Regions from separate parts of the Streptomyces sp. NPDC051664 genome, predicted to be linked through region 2. Evidence: riboswitches for the same ligand, from Rfam matches in the RefSeq annotation. Region 2 holds a riboswitch; each other region holds the start of a gene.
The links. A riboswitch is a leader RNA that binds a small molecule or an ion and turns the genes downstream of it on or off. The one in region 2 is predicted to bind cobalamin.

Region 1 (5,040 bases), on a different contig from region 2:
CGACGGTCACACCCATGAGGGTGGTCATCGCCCTCTGTCTCATCGCGCCGTTCGTGGCGATGCTCTGGGTGAGTTCGTACGCGAAGGTGGACCCGGCCTTCATCGGCATTCCGTTCTTCTACTGGTACCAGATGCTCTGGGTGTTGATCTCCACCGCGCTCACGATGGTCGCGTACAAGCTGTGGCAGCGTGACCAGCGCTCCCGCAAGGGGGGTGCTTCCGCATGAAGGACGGCGTGAACGGCGTCGCGCTCGGCGTCTTCATCTTCTTCTTCCTGGCCGTCACGGTCATCGGTTTCATGGCCGCGCGCTGGCGCAAGGCCGAGAACGAGGCCAGCCTCGACGAATGGGGGCTGGGCGGACGGTCGTTCGGCACCTGGGTCACCTGGTTCCTGCTCGGCGGCGACCTGTACACCGCGTACACCTTCGTCGCCGTCCCTGCCGCGATCTACGCGGCGGGCGCGGCCGGCTTCTTCGCGGTCCCGTACACCATCCTCGTGTACCCGCTGATCTTCACCTTCCTGCCGCGGCTGTGGTCGGTGTCGCACAAGCACGGGTACGTCACCACCTCGGACTTCGTCCGCGGCCGCTTCGGATCGAAGGGGCTCTCGCTGGCGGTCGCCGTCACCGGCATCCTCGCCACGATGCCGTACATCGCGCTCCAGCTCGTCGGCATCCAGGCGGTGCTGGACGTGATGGGCGTCGGCGGCGGCGAGACCACGCACTGGTTCGTCAAGGACCTGCCGCTGCTGATCGCGTTCGCGGTGCTCGCCGCGTACACGTACTCCTCCGGGCTGCGGGCCCCCGCGCTGATCGCGTTCGTCAAGGACGGCCTGATCTACCTGGTCATCGCGGTGGCGATCATCTACATCCCGATCAAGCTGGGCGGTTTCGACGACATCTTCGCCAAGGCCGGCGAGGCGTTCTCGCAGAAGAACCCGGCAACCGGCGCCCCGCGCGGAGCGCTCGCACCGGGCGAGACGGGCCAATGGGGCTACGCCACTCTGGCCCTGGGTTCGGCGCTCGCGCTCTTCATGTACCCGCACTCGATCACGGCGACGCTCTCCAGCCGCAGCCGTGACGTGATCCGGCGCAACACCACCATCCTGCCGCTGTACTCGCTGATGCTGGGCCTGCTGGCGCTGCTCGGCTTCATGGCGATCGCCGCCGGGGTCAAGGTGCAGAACGGGCAGCTGGCGATCCCGCAGCTGTTCGAGAACATGTTCCCCGACTGGTTCGCCGGGGTTGCGTTCGCCGCGATCGGTATCGGCGCGCTGGTGCCCGCCGCAATCATGTCGATCGCCGCAGCCAACCTCTTCACCCGGAACATCTACAAGGACTTCCTGAAGCCCGACGCGACCCCGGCCCAGGAGACGAAGGTCTCCAAGCTGGTGTCGCTGCTGGTGAAGGTCGGTGCGCTCGTCTTCGTCCTCACGATGGACAAGACGGTCGCGATCAACTTCCAGCTGCTGGGCGGGATCTGGATCCTGCAGACGTTCCCGGCGCTGGTCGGCGGCCTGTTCACCCGGTGGTTCCACCGCTGGGCGCTGCTCGCCGGCTGGGCGGTCGGCATGGTCTACGGCACGCTCGCCGCGTACGGGGTGGCGAGCCCGACCCAGGCGCACTTCGGCGGCTCCTCGAAGGAGATCCCGGGGATCGGCGAGATCGGCTACATCGGCCTCACTGCGTTCGTGCTGAACGTGGTGGTGACGGTGGTGCTGACGTTCGTCCTGAACGCGGTGAAGGCCCCGGCCGGGATCGACGAGACGTCACCGGCCGACTACACGGCGGACGCGGGCGACCCGGGCGTGAAGGTCGAACTCCCGTTGGCCAGGCCTGAGCCGGCCGCCTCCCCCGACACGAGCCCGTCGACCAACTAGGGTCTTTCGTTCGGATCAGGCCGGATGAGGGAGCGGCTGATGTGCGTGCCGGGCCCTGCTAGCCCGGCATGATCCGAACAAGAGACCCTAGGCCTGCACGCCAGTCAAAAATGTGGCCCGGCCGACGACGGAGGAAGGATCCGTCGCCGGCCGGGCCACACAGGTTTCGGACAGGAGCGGCACCCCTGGCGCACCCGGGCAGCTGCCCCGGGCCCCACCCCCGTACGGCACACTTCCGCCATGGACATATCGATCAGGCCCGTCGACCCCACCGAACTCCCCCTCCTCGGCGAGATCACCGCATACGCGTACCTCGACGACGGCCTGCTCGACCTCGGTGCCGACGACCCGTATCTCGAACAACTCCGCGACGTGCCTCGCCGCGCCGCCGAGGCCGACGTGCTCGTCGCGGTCGGTGCCGACGGCCGGGTACTGGGCGGCGTGACATACGCACCGCCCGGCAACCCGTGGGCCGACATCGCCGGCCCCGACGAGGCCGAATTCCGGATGCTCGCCGTCGCCCGGGAGGCGCGTGGCCTCGGGGCGGGCGAGGCGCTCGTACGGGCCTGTATCGACCGCGCACGGGGTACTGACGGCGTCGCGCGGCTCGTCCTGTCGACGCAGTCGACCATGCTCGCCGCCCACCGGATCTACCGCCGCCTGGGCTTCGTACGGACTCCGGAGCGCGACTGGTACCCCATTCCAGGCCTCCAACTGCTTACCTACAGCCTCACCCTGTGAAACCCGAGCGACACAACATGTGGGGGCTGCCTCAACGGGCGGCCCCCACATGTATGCTCGTGCTCGCTGTCGCCGCAGGGAAATCCGGTGTGAATCCGGAACTGTCCCGCAACGGTGTGATCGGTGTACTTTTGCGCACCCTGTAAGTCCGAGGACCTGCCGACAGCGCGTCCGGCTCGACCGATCCGGACGCCCAGACGTCCGGGCCTCGCGGATGGGCCGGTGGACGCCGCACGGAGTGCTGCCCCCTTTCCTGGGCACGCCTCTGCCCGGCTGCCCCCGCTCCCCGCCCGGCCCCGAGCCGAGCGAGGGAGAGCACCACATGACCATCGCGCCAGCCGATCCGGCTTCAGTCGCCGAGTCCACGGGAACCACGAACGACGGACCCGGGACCGCACTGCTGCGGACCCTGACCGACCTCACCGTCGATCTGCCCGACACCGACCCCGGTCGCGTCGCCGCCGCCGCGCTGCGCGGCCGCAACGCCCGGTCGGACGAGGCAGAGCTGCGTTCGCTGGCCACCGAGGCCGCCGCGGGTCTGATCTCCGAGGACCCCGCGTACTCCCGGCTCGCCGCCCGCCTCCTCACCCGCAACATCGCGGACGAGGCGGCCGGTCAGGGCGCGGTGTCCTTCTCCGCCTCGGTCGCCGTCGGCCACCGCGAGGGTCTGATCGCGGACCGCACGGCCGCGTTCGTGGCGCTCCACGCGGCCCGGCTCGACGCGCTGGTCGAGCAGTCGCTCGCCGACGGCGCCGACGACCGGTTCGGCTACTTCGGACTGCGGACGCTGCACAGCCGCTATCTGCTGCGCCACCCGCACACCCGTCAGGTCGTCGAGACGCCGCAGCACTTCATGCTGCGGGTCGCGGCCGGTCTCGCCGAGGACGACTCGGCGCACGCACTGGACGAGGTCGCCTCGCTGTACGGCCTGATGAGCCGCCTCGACTACCTCCCTTCCTCCCCCACACTCTTCAACTCCGGCACCCGGCACCCGCAGATGTCCTCCTGCTATCTGCTGGACTCGCCGCTGGACGAGCTCGACTCGATCTACGACCGCTACCACCAGGTGGCACGGCTCTCCAAGCACGCGGGCGGCATCGGCCTCTCCTACTCCCGGATCCGCGCCCGCGGTTCACTGATCCGCGGCACCAACGGGCACTCCAACGGCATCGTGCCGTTCCTGAAGACACTCGACGCCTCGGTCGCCGCGGTGAACCAGGGCGGCCGCCGCAAGGGCGCCGCCGCCGTCTACCTGGAGACGTGGCACGCGGACATCGAGGAGTTCCTGGAGCTGCGCGACAACACCGGTGAGGACCAGCGGCGTACGCACAACCTCAACCTGGCGCACTGGATCCCGGACGAGTTCATGCGCCGGGTCGACACGGACGGCGACTGGTCGCTGTTCTCGCCCGCCGACGTGCCCGAGCTGGTCGACCTGTGGGGCGACGAGTTCGACACCGCGTACCGGGCTGCCGAGGCCAAGGGCCTGGCCCGCAAGTCGATGCCGGCGCGTGAGCTGTACGGCCGGATGATGCGGACCCTCGCGCAGACCGGCCAGGGCTGGATGACCTTCAAGGACGCCTCCAACCGGACCGCGAACCAGACCGCCGAGCCGGGCCGCGTCGTCCACTCGTCGAACCTGTGCACCGAGATCCTCGAAGTCACCGACGACGGCGAGACGGCCGTCTGCAACCTCGGTTCGGTCAATCTCGGGGCGTTCGTGGCCGACGGTGAGATCGACTGGGAGCGGCTGGACTCCACCGTCCGTACCGCCGTGACGTTCCTCGACCGGGTCGTCGACATCAACTTCTACCCGACCGAGCAGGCCGGCCGGTCCAACGCCCGCTGGCGCCCGGTGGGCCTGGGCGCGATGGGGCTCCAGGACGTCTTCTTCCAGCTGCGGCTGCCGTTCGACTCCCCCGAGGCCCGCGCACTCTCCACGAAGATCTCCGAGCGGATCATGCTCGCCGCGTACGAGGCGTCCTGCGACCTCGCCGAGCGGTCCGGTCCGCTGCCCGCCTGGTCCGAGACGCGCGCCGCCCGCGGTGTGCTGCACCCCGACCACTACGCCACCGAGCTGACCTGGCCGGAGCGCTGGGACACGCTGCGCGCCCGGATCGCGAAGACCGGTATGCGCAACTCGCTGCTGCTGGCCATCGCACCGACCGCCACGATCGCCTCGATCGCCGGGGTGTATGAGTGCATCGAGCCGCAGGTCTCCAACCTCTTCAAGCGCGAGACGCTCAGCGGCGAGTTCCTCCAGGTCAACGCCTATCTGGTGGATGAGCTGAAGAAGCTCGGCGTGTGGGACGCACGGACCCGTGAGGCGCTGCGCGAGGCGAGCGGCTCGGTGCAGGGGTTCGCCTGGATCCCGGAGGACGTGCGGGCGTTGTACCGCACGGCGTGGGAGATCCCGCAGC
Region 2 (5,040 bases):
ACGGCCTGCCATTTGGCCTTGAAGGCCTCGGCTTCCTCGGGACCGAGAAGCGGCTCGTTCTCCTGGCCCTGCTCCGGCGCCGAAGCGTGCGGTGTACCCGCCACGGCCTGCTCCGTGGACGGGGATCCCTCGGCGGCGCCCACGGTGGGCGGGGGAGCGGCCGCCGCTGCCGGCGGTGTTCCACGATCTGCGTCTCGGTCGTCCCGGGGCCGGGCGAGATCCTCGGTGCTGAGTCCCGCGTCGGTCGCGCTGCTGTGGTCGCCTGCTCCACCGTGTTCGCGCTGCATGCTTGTTCACCTCGTCCGAATGGGTTTCGACGGGCTCTCGATCCGTGGCCCGCCGGTATACGCGGGCGCCGGGTCAAGTGTGTTGCTGCCCCGGCCTGTCGCCGTTGGTGAGCAGGTCGTCGAAGAGTGCGCGGTAGTGCACCATCGCTCCCCGCAGTTCCTCGGTGGTCGTCTGCTGGCCACCGGCTCGTGCATTGACTTCGTGGGCGGCGCGGTAATGCTCCAGCGTGCGCCCGTGTTCGACCGACAGATCCTTCACCTGCTGCTCATAGCCCTCGGTCGGGTAACCGCGTTCCTTCATGAGCCGGGTCACCAGCTGGTCCGCCTCACCGACCGCCTCTTGCGGACGGTCCACGAAGTGCTCCTGCACGCTGTTCCACTCCTGCGCGTACTGCTGACGAGCGGTCGAGGGCAGCGGCTTGAGATCGAGGTCGTCGTGACGTTGCTCGCGGTCGCGCAGATCACGCTCGGCCGCCGTGCGGCTGTCACCGGCTTCAACAGTGCGCTCGTACTCGGGCCCGAAGCGCTCCCGCAGATGCCGCCGCCGAATGGCGAGCCGGACAATCACCGCGAGGGCGACAAGGACCACCACCACGACGACGATGGCAACAATGATTCCTGTGGACATCTGGTCCTCCGATCGAGGTCAGCCACCCCCGTCATGTGCGGCTGCCTCAGTGGCCCTGTACCAGGCGGATATCCGACGGACCTCGGGAGACAGCCGAGGTTTCAGGCCGACGACACGGCCGATGGTCACCCCCTTCGACCAGGTGCGATCCGGTCCGGCGAACCCCTACACGACTCGCCTCTCCGGCACCTGCTCCTCCTCTTCCTCGTCGGGCAGCTTCACGTCGGTAACCGTGATGTCGACCTCTACGACCTCCAGACCGGTCATCCGCTCGATGGCGGCGATCACCTCGGTCCGGATGTCGCCCGCGAGCTCGACGATCGGGAAGCCGTATTCGACGATGATCGACAGGTCGACCGCGGTCTGGACCTCGCCGACCTCGACCTTGACCCCGCCGGTGACGGACCGACCTCCCGCTCCGGGCACTCGCTCCCGCGCGGTCCCCATACCGCGGATGAAGCCTCCGCCCATGCCCTGGACTCCGGGCACGCTCCGGGCCGCCAGCCCGGCGATCTTCGCCACCACGCCGTCGGCGATCGTGGTACGCCCTCGTGCCCCGGGTTCCGTCCGGCGGTTTTCTCGGCGGTTTTCGCTCTGCGGTCCTGCTCCGTGCGTGGACTCGGATGGGCGGGTGGTCTCGGGCCGGCTCAGCTGCGTCTGATCGGTCATGGTCGGTCGCCCTTCCGAAGAGGAGGTGGGCTCGATCGCCTTGGCCATTTTACGTACGATTTGTCAGCATTGCTTGGGCGGAAGGGTTCGCGGCCGGGTCCGCCGCGGAGGGGAGCAGTTCGGTGTGGGGGAGTCGGGTCCCGGGTGCCCGCCCTTCATCCGGGACAGGGGAGGCGCAGTCCGTCGTGACGCATGGTGGAGGGGGCGTACGTGATACCGCGGTCCGTCACGGAGACGGCTCACCCGGCTACCTTCCGTGCGCTGGGGTGTTCTGGTCCGTTCCGGTGCTCAGGGGCCGCCCGCAACGCAGGTTCCAACGCCCGGACCGGCCGCTGAGCTCGGTCAGTGTCAGCGGAGCGACGTCCAGCCGCCAGAACGCCTGCGGCGGAAGGCCCAGCGCATGCACGATCGCGGCCCGCACCGCAGCGGGTTCGACCACGGCGAGCACGCTGCCGTCATCGGCGCCCTCCCCATGCAGCGAATCCAGCCAGCCGCCCACCCGCGCATGCAGATCCAGCAGCGACTCACCGTCGTGCGGGGCGGCCGAGGGGTCGGACAGCCAGGTCGACACCGCCTCCGGCTCGTCCCGGCTCACCTCCGCCAGCCGTTGTCCGCGCCAGCGACCCAAGTCCCAGCCGCGAAGGGCAGGTTCGGGCTCGGACCGCAGCCCCAACGCCTCGGCGGTCCCGGCGCACCGCGCGTCCGAGCCGTGCACCCGGCGGTCGGCAGCCGGCACCTCGGCCGCGGCCGCACGCGCCCGCCGGACGCCGGACGCGTCGAGCGGGGTGTCGCCGTCGAAGCGGGCCTCGCGCAGCGCCGCGTTGAGCGCCGGTGAGATCAACATCACCCGTACCGTGAACACCCGCGTCAACTCCCTGAACTGTGGCCTCTTCAGTAAGCACACCATGGCATCCGGGGCTGTGGGGTGGGCAGATGGTGCCATGGCGGCGGGGTGCTCCCAGACGGTATGGTCGCGACGAACATGACGACGGTGTGATGGAAGTCCGGTGAGAATCCGGCACGGTCGCGCCACTGTGAACCCGTATCCGTACGGGAAGTCAGACCCAGCACTGTCGTCTCAGGCACCACGATCGGGACGCGTGTTCCCCCAGGAGGTTCTGCCATGGCACAGACTGCTGCCCCCGCCGCCGTCGCATCACCCGCCATCACTCCCATCTCGCTGAAGGCCATCGCCCCATGGGCGGTCTTCTTCGGCATTCTCATGCTCGTTCTGCTGTACTTCGTCGGCGCCGAGCAGGGCGCCACTGCGGTCATCTCCGGCGAGGGTGTCCACGAGTGGGTCCACGACGGTCGCCACCTGCTCGGTTTCCCCTGCCACTGACATACCGAGCAAGCCAGGGGAACCCCTCATGAACTCCATATCTGTCAGAGCCCTGCTGGTCCGCGGAATGCTGGCCGGCCTGGTCGCGGGCGCGCTCGCACTTGCCGTCGCCTACTTCCTCGGAGAGTCGCGGGTCGACGCGGCGATCGCCCTCGAAGAGGCGCACAGCCACGACCACGGCGGCGGCGAGGAACTCGTCAGCCGCGCCATGCAGTCCACGGCCGGCCTCGCCACCGGTGTCCTCGTCTTCGGCGTGGCCGTCGGCGGCATCGCCGCGCTCGTCTTCTGCTACGCCCTCGGCCGCATCGGCAGGTTCGGCCCCCGGGCCACGGCCGCACTGATCGCGTTCGGCGCCCTGCTGACCGTGTACGTCGTGCCGTTCCTCAAATACCCGGCCAACCCGCCGGCCGTCGGCAACCCCGACACGATCGGCCAACGCACCGCCATGTTCTTCCTCATGGTCGCTCTCAGTGTGCTGCTCGCCATTGCGGCCGTCATCCTCGGCAAGCGGCTGGCTCCTCGCCTGGGCAACTGGAACGCGACGATCGTCGCATCCGCCGCCTACGTCCTCGTCATCGGGCTCGCCTACGCCTTCCTGCCCTCGTTCAACGAGGTCGGCAAGGACTTCCCGGCCGGCCTGTTGTGGGAGTTCCGCCTCGCCACCCTCGCCGTTCAGGCCACGCTCTGGACCACTTTCGGTCTGTTCTTCGGCTACCTGACCGAACGGCTGCTGGTGCCGGGACCGGACCCGGTCCCGGCGGAGGGTGGCACGGTATCCCGCACGGCCACCGCTGCCGGCTGACCGGCCGAAACACCACTACGACCGAACCCGCCAGGAGCTGCCTGGCGGGTTCGGTCGTGGTAGGGGTCCAGCCGCCCGGGTGTCCGGCGTCATGACGGACGTCGAGCCGAGACCTGGGGAGAAGGTGCGGACCCGGCGGCTCCGTCCGTCGCAGCCGCTCCGTCCCCGCGTTCGGCCGCCGATCCGGCCGTCCAGTCGATCCGGTAGTGCCTCAGCAGGTCGTCCTCCCCGACGAAGCGCATCCCGGCCGCTGCCATGACGTGCTGGGACGCGGCGTTGTCGAGGTCGGCGTCGCCCTTGACCGACGCGACACCCTCGGCACGGGCGAACTCCAGCAGCGCGCGCAGAGCCTCGGAGGCGTACCCCTTGCCGCGCATCGCCGGTATCAGGCCGTAGCCGATCGTGACCTGCCCCTGGTCGTCCGGGACGCCATGGAAGCCGACTCCGCCGATGGCGTGCCCGTCCTCGCGGAGGCGGATCTCGTACGCGCCGAACGGCTCGGGATTGCCGGTGTCCGCGCAGTGCTCCAGGAAGTGCCGCGCGCCCGCCCGGTCGCCGTCGTTGGGATAGTCAGGTGCCCAGAGGGCGTCCGGCCCGGGACGGCCTTCCACTACGTACTCCGCCTCTGCGGGGGTCAGAGGGTGGAGCACGAGCCGCGTTGTCACAAGAGCTTCCATGACTCGTCGGACTATCACGGCGGCAAGCCTCGACGCATCGGAATTTTGGCCGACCGAAGAGGGGGTAGCGACGTGCGTAAGGGCCGACTCCCCCCGAACACGCCCGCAGCCCTACCGAAGGCGCTCCGCCTCAGACGTCCGAGTCGCCCTCGTCGTCCCAGAAGTCCCCGGACATCGCCGCAGCCATGCGCAGATGCGGTGTCGCCTCGGCCTGCCGTCCCTGCCGCTCCAACGTGCGACCGAGCATGAGCCGTGCGTAGTGCTCCACAGGGTCGCGCTCCAGCACGGCCCGCAGCTCCGTCTCGGCCTTGCCGAGCCGGGCCGAGTGGTAGTAGGCGCGGGCCAGCAGCAGCCGCGGGGCGACCTGCTCCGGCGCTTCCTCGACCAGCCCACCCAGGATCCGGGCCGCGGTGAGATACTCCTTCGCCTCGAAGAACATCCGGGCGCGATCCCAGCGGTCGGCTGCTGTGCCGAACTCGAAGTAGCTGTCGTTCACTTGTCCTCCTCGGTCGCGGCTTTCCCGGAACCTGCCGGTCGGGCGTCCGGTCGCATCCGCCCAGCCCTTCGTTCACCGTTGACAACACAGCATAATGGTTGAACATTCCACTAAAATCTCGGCGTGGGTATCGACCACC
Region 3 (5,040 bases), on a different contig from region 2:
CACCGCACCCTGTGAGGCCAGCAGAGCGTACGTGCCGGCGCAGACCCCCAGCAGCCCGCCGAGCGTGAGGACGTTCGTCGTGTGCCGGACGGCGCGCGGCACCTGGGCCGTACGCCCGTATCCGCGTGCGTCCATCGACGCCGCCACCGCCACCGACCGCTCCAGCGCGCCCTCCAGCACCGGCAGTCCGATCTGCAGGACGGCCTTGATGCCACCGGCCGGGCGGCCCCGCAGCCGCCGTGCGGTGCGCAGCCGCACCACATCGGCAACCATGTTCGGTGCGAACGTCATCGCGACGACGACCGCGACACCCGCCTCGTACAGGGCGCCCGGCAGCGACTTCAGCAGCCGGGCCGGGTTGGCGAGCGAGTTCGCCGCGCCGATGCAGATCAGCAGGGTGGCCAGCTTCGCCCCGTCGTACAGCGCGAAGAGCAGCTGTTCGGCGGTGACCCGGCCGCCGATCCTGACGCCCTGCGCCCAGTCGGGCAGCGGCACTTCGGGCAGGGTGAACACCGGGTGCGTACCGGGGATCGGCGAGCCGAGAAAGACGGAGAACAGCAGCCGCACGCCTACGACGAACAGCCCGATCCTGATGAACGCCCCGTACGAACGGGCCCACGGCGCATCCGTCCGGCGCGCCGCCACGACGTAACCGGCCACCCCCACCAGCAGCCCGAGCAGCAGTGGATTGCTGGTCCGGGAGGCGGCGGTGGCCAGCCCGAGCGCCCACAGCCACCAGGCCCCGGCGGGCAGGGCGTTGCTGCGGGTCGCCTCGAGGGCACGCAGGGCAGGGACCTGCCGGGCCGTGCCGGCGGAGACGGTCATCCGCGGCGGCGGCGGGCCTGCACGACCGCGGCGACGCCGAGCAGAAGGACGGCGGCGACACCGGCGAGCATCCCGGCGGACGGACCGCCGCGGCCACTCCCCGGGTGGGCGGAGGCGGACGGGCTCGCGGGCGCCTGCGACGTAGTGTCGGCGTGCCCGGTGCCGGAGACCTGCTCACCGCAGCCCGAGGCCGGATAGCCGGAGATCGCGCAGAGCAGTGCCTCACTGCTGTAGCGCAGCGGCTTGGCCACGGAGGCGAGGGCCTCCGCGGCGCTCGCGTCCTCGGCGACCTGCGCGCACGCGGTACGCGGCGCGGGCGGCGTCTCCCCGTCAGGGGCGTCCGCCGCCGTGCCGGGGTCGATGACGAGCGCGACCCGCTTGGTGCCGTCCTTGGCGGGGGTGTCCGCACAGATCGCCGCGAAGTCGGGGGCGCGGCGCGGCTTCGCCGAGTCCTGGGAGTCCTCGCTCACCGAGAACCGGAAGCCCTGCACCGCACCGTCGTCGGGCCGGACCAGCGACGGGCCCTGGGTGGCATACGTCCAGCCCGTCCCCTTGCCCTCCCAGAACGACCAATAGCGGTAGCCGGCCGCGTGGGCGGTGCCCGCGCCGAACAGGGTCAGGACGGCGCCGAGAACGAGCAGCAGGGCGCCCGCCGCCGGCCACCCGGATCGATTCCCCGCCCGGTTCACAGCTGCGGGCTCTTCCGGCGGCTGCTGATGAGGAAGCCGACACCGGCACCGGCGGCGAGACCGATACCGACGAGCCACCACACGCCGAGACCGGCGTCGTCGCTGGTGCCGTCCTGCGCCGCGTAGTCGCTGGTGGCCGGCGAGGGTGTGTGGACGGCGGCCGGCTTCGGTCCGGTCGCGTTCAGCCGCTCGACCAGGTCGACACCGCCGAAGTCGCGGGCATCGGCGCCGGACGTGTGCGCGGCCACGACCAACTGGGCGTAGGCGGCGGGGCCGTTCTGGGCCGCCCAGGGCGCGGCGTGCTTCTTCAGCCAGCCGAGCGCGTCGGCCGCTTTGTCCTGGTGGCCCGCGGCGGCCAGGGCGACGACCGCGTCCGCGGTGTTGCCGAAGTCGGGCTGCTCGGTGGTGTCGGTGGCGCCCGGCATCGGCGGCTGGTTGAGGTGGCCGGTCTTCGCGAGGGCACCCGCGAGATAGTGCGCGCCGTTCTGGGCGGCCTGCTCGGGCTTGACGACGGCGCCCTTGTGGCAGGTGGGCGCCTTGTCCTCGGACGCGGAATTGTTCCAGGCGGCCAGCCCCTTGCCCATGGAACCGAGCACACCGGCAGCGGTGGCGTCCGCGTTGGCGGCGAGCTTGCCGGCCTTGTCGGGCTGGTACGCGAACGCCCCGCCGTCCTTGCCGCCGCACGGGATCGCCAGCTCGAGCAGCGCGTCGTACGGCGTTTTGCCGCCCTCGGTCGTCACATCGCCGAGCCGCTGGCCCCGCTTGGCCAGGGCGCCGATCACGATCGAGGTGGAGTTGGCGTCGCTGGGCGAGCCCGGGTTGTAACCCCAGCCGCCGTCCTCGTTCTGAACGGACTTCAGCCAGGCGACCCCGTTGTCGACGGCATCGCCGTGCCCGCCGACCTCGGCGAGCGCCTGGACCGCGGCGGCGGTGGCGTTGGTGTCCGTCATGGTCTTCGCGTCGCACGGCTTGCTGACATCCGCGCGGTACGAGGCGTAGGCGCCGCTGTCACACTGCTGGGCGACCAGCCAGTCGACGGCCGCGGCCGCGGGGGTGACCCCTTCGAGCCGCTGGGCGATGAAGGCCAGCGACTGCCTCCAGACCCCGTCGTACGTCGGGTCCTTGGTGCCGTACAGCCCGGACGGCAGCGCGACGGACGGGGTGGGCGACGGAGACGGCGCCGCCACCGCGGCCGGGGCAGCGGCCGCACAGAGCACGGTGGCGGTGGCGGCGAGCGTTGCTGCGGTGCGGCGAACGGTCATGGTGGGCTGGGCCTCTCCTGCGGTGGGAACCGGGCACAGGCACACTCAGGCACCAGGCTCCGGCCCCGTATGCCTCGACGGTGCCGGTCACCGGGGTTCCGGTGACGCGAGCCGGTCACGACCGCGGACAGGGCATTCCGACTCACCGCTGTGTCAGCGGCTCACGGTTGCGTGGTCAGTGCCGGATTCGCACCGGCTTCCCCCTGAACGGGCATGATGACGACGCCCACACTCTACCGGGGCGTAGCCCGCCCCTTCGGGCGGAGGGGCGCCCGGGACGGCGACGTACGTCACCCGTGGGGCCGGGTCGGGACGGAGCGGAGCGGTGGGAGAGGAGGTCGGTCCCTGATGACGACCAGTGCCTCATCGCGAACCGTGGCCATGGTGTGGCCTCGTCGCGTTCAGGTGGAGGAGCGGCTCGGTGTCGGAAGGCCGTCGGCGAACCCCCTCACACCGCGATGTACGTCATCGGATCGCTCCCTGTCATCGCCTCCGCGCGCCCCAGCTTCACCAGTCGGCGGACGTGGGCCTCGGCCTCCGAGACCGCGATGTTCCGTGAGCCGTGCGGGATCTGTTCCCACGGCCGGTTCCACTCCATCCGCTCGGCCAGCTGCCACGGCGTCAACGGGGTGGCCAGCAGTGCGAGCAGGCCGGTCAGCCGCTCCTCGTGGTGGTCGAGGAGTTCCTGTACGCGCCGGGCCGCGTCCGGGAACGCGTGCTGGTGGGCGGGCAGCACCTCGGCGACCCCCAGCCGGCCGATGCGCTCCAGCGAGTCGAGGTAGTCGCCCAGTGGGTCGGTGACCGTCGCGTCGTCCGGGTCCTCGTACAGCCCGATGTGCGGGCTGATCCCGGGCAGCAGATGGTCGCCGGAGAAGAGCCGGCCGCGGCCGGGCAGGTTCGCCGGGTGGTCCTCCTCCAGATGCAGGCAGACATGGCCGGGGGTGTGGCCCGGCGTCCAGACCGCCCGGAGCCGGCGGCCCGCCAGGTCGAGCAGCTCGCCGGGGACGATCTCGCGGTCCGGGAGGGCGGCGCGCAGGCCGGGCAGGGTGCGCATCCGGCCGGCGGCGCGGGCGGCGCGCAGGGGGGCGAGGTGGTCCTCGGGGGCGCCGACCGCGGTGAGTTTCACCGCCAGGTAGGTCAGCCAGGTGCCCGGTTCGGACTCGCGGGTGCGGCGCACGATCGCGGTGTCCGCGGCGTGCATCGCGATCCAGGCCCCGGATGATTCGCGGACCTGGCCGGAGAGGCCGTGGTGGTCGGGGTGGTGGTGGGTGATGACCACGCCATGGATGTCGGTGATGCCGACTCCGATGGCGGTGAGGCCCGCGACCAGGGTGTCCCAGGCCTCCGGGTCGTCCCAGCCGGTGTCGATCAGGACCGGGCCGCGGCCGGTGTCCAGGACGTGTACCAGGGTGTGGCCGAGCGGGTTGTCCGGGATGGGGACCTTGATGGACCACACGCCGCCACCGTGCTCGGTCACCTGTGTCATGTGGTCCCCATCTCTCGTCCCGTCATGCGGCCGTGCTGCGCCGCATCCACTGTAACGAGAACTCGTTCCAGTAGTAGCCCTGGTCGACTATTCCTCCGAGGTCGATCGCCGTCGGATCCGTGGACTCCTGGAACTGGAACTGGTATCAGTTCTGACACGGAGTCAGGTATGGAGTCAGGTGCGGAGTCGGTACGTGCCGGGTCGCGGGAGGCAGCAGCCATGACCGAGCTTGTCGAACACGGAAAACTGTTCATCGGCGGGGAGTTGGTCGATCCGCTCGGCCAGGATGTCATCGAGGTGATATCGCCCCACACCGAGCAGGTCATCGGCCGGGTTCCGCACGCCTGTGAGGCGGACGTGGACCGGGCTGTCGACGCCGCCCGCCGGGCCTTCGACGAAGGGCCCTGGCCGCGGGCGTCCCTCGACGAGCGGATCGAGGTGATCACGCGGATCAAGGACGCGTTCGCCGTGCGGTACGAGGAGATCGCCCGCGTCATCAGCTCCGAGAACGGAACCCCGTACAGCTCCAGTGTGATGGTGCAGGCGCTCGCCGCGATGATGGTGTGGGACGCGGCGATCACCGTCGCCCGTACCTTCCCGTACGAGGAACGGCGCGACGGCGTCCTCGGGCCGCTGCTGGTGCGCCGGGAGCCGGTCGGCGTCGTCGCGGCCGTCGTGCCGTGGAACGTCCCGCAGTTCACCGCCGCCGCCAAACTCGCGCCCGCGCTGCTGGCCGGCTGCACGGCCGTCCTCAAGGTCTCGCCCGAATCGCCCCTGG

Region 1: it holds a riboswitch for cobalamin, as region 2 does, so the genes downstream of both, ACIA8E_RS02190 (ribonucleoside-diphosphate reductase subunit alpha) here and ACIA8E_RS12650 (CbtB domain-containing protein) in region 2, are expected to answer to the same signal.
Region 3: it holds a riboswitch for cobalamin, as region 2 does, so the genes downstream of both, ACIA8E_RS08235 (prenyltransferase/squalene oxidase repeat-containing protein) here and ACIA8E_RS12650 (CbtB domain-containing protein) in region 2, are expected to answer to the same signal.

The regions. Positions count from the first base shown of each region.
Region 1 covers NZ_JBITCU010000001.1:484,738-489,777, forward strand. Annotated here, with positions in the region: gene ACIA8E_RS02175 (DUF3311 domain-containing protein) at 15-227, shown strand; gene mctP (monocarboxylate uptake permease MctP) at 224-1,879, shown strand; gene ACIA8E_RS02185 (GNAT family N-acetyltransferase) at 2,120-2,620, shown strand; cobalamin riboswitch at 2,661-2,799, shown strand; gene ACIA8E_RS02190 (ribonucleoside-diphosphate reductase subunit alpha) at 2,943-5,040, shown strand, end outside.
Region 2 covers NZ_JBITCU010000005.1:287,979-293,018, forward strand. Annotated here, with positions in the region: gene ACIA8E_RS12630 (hypothetical protein) at 1-287, opposite strand, end outside; gene ACIA8E_RS12635 (hypothetical protein) at 361-915, opposite strand; gene ACIA8E_RS12640 (Asp23/Gls24 family envelope stress response protein) at 1,081-1,584, opposite strand; gene ACIA8E_RS12645 (histidine phosphatase family protein) at 1,832-2,428, opposite strand; adenosylcobalamin (AdoCbl) riboswitch at 2,556-2,704, shown strand; gene ACIA8E_RS12650 (CbtB domain-containing protein) at 2,708-2,926, shown strand; gene ACIA8E_RS12655 (CbtA family protein) at 2,955-3,728, shown strand; gene ACIA8E_RS12660 (GNAT family N-acetyltransferase) at 3,818-4,405, opposite strand; gene ACIA8E_RS12665 (tetratricopeptide repeat protein) at 4,536-4,901, opposite strand.
Region 3 covers NZ_JBITCU010000003.1:424,880-429,919, forward strand. Annotated here, with positions in the region: gene ACIA8E_RS08225 (energy-coupling factor transporter transmembrane component T) at 1-825, opposite strand, end outside; gene ACIA8E_RS08230 (SCO2322 family protein) at 822-1,514, opposite strand; gene ACIA8E_RS08235 (prenyltransferase/squalene oxidase repeat-containing protein) at 1,511-2,776, opposite strand; cobalamin riboswitch at 2,886-3,020, opposite strand; gene ACIA8E_RS08240 (MBL fold metallo-hydrolase) at 3,225-4,262, opposite strand; gene ACIA8E_RS08245 (aldehyde dehydrogenase) at 4,482-5,040, shown strand, end outside.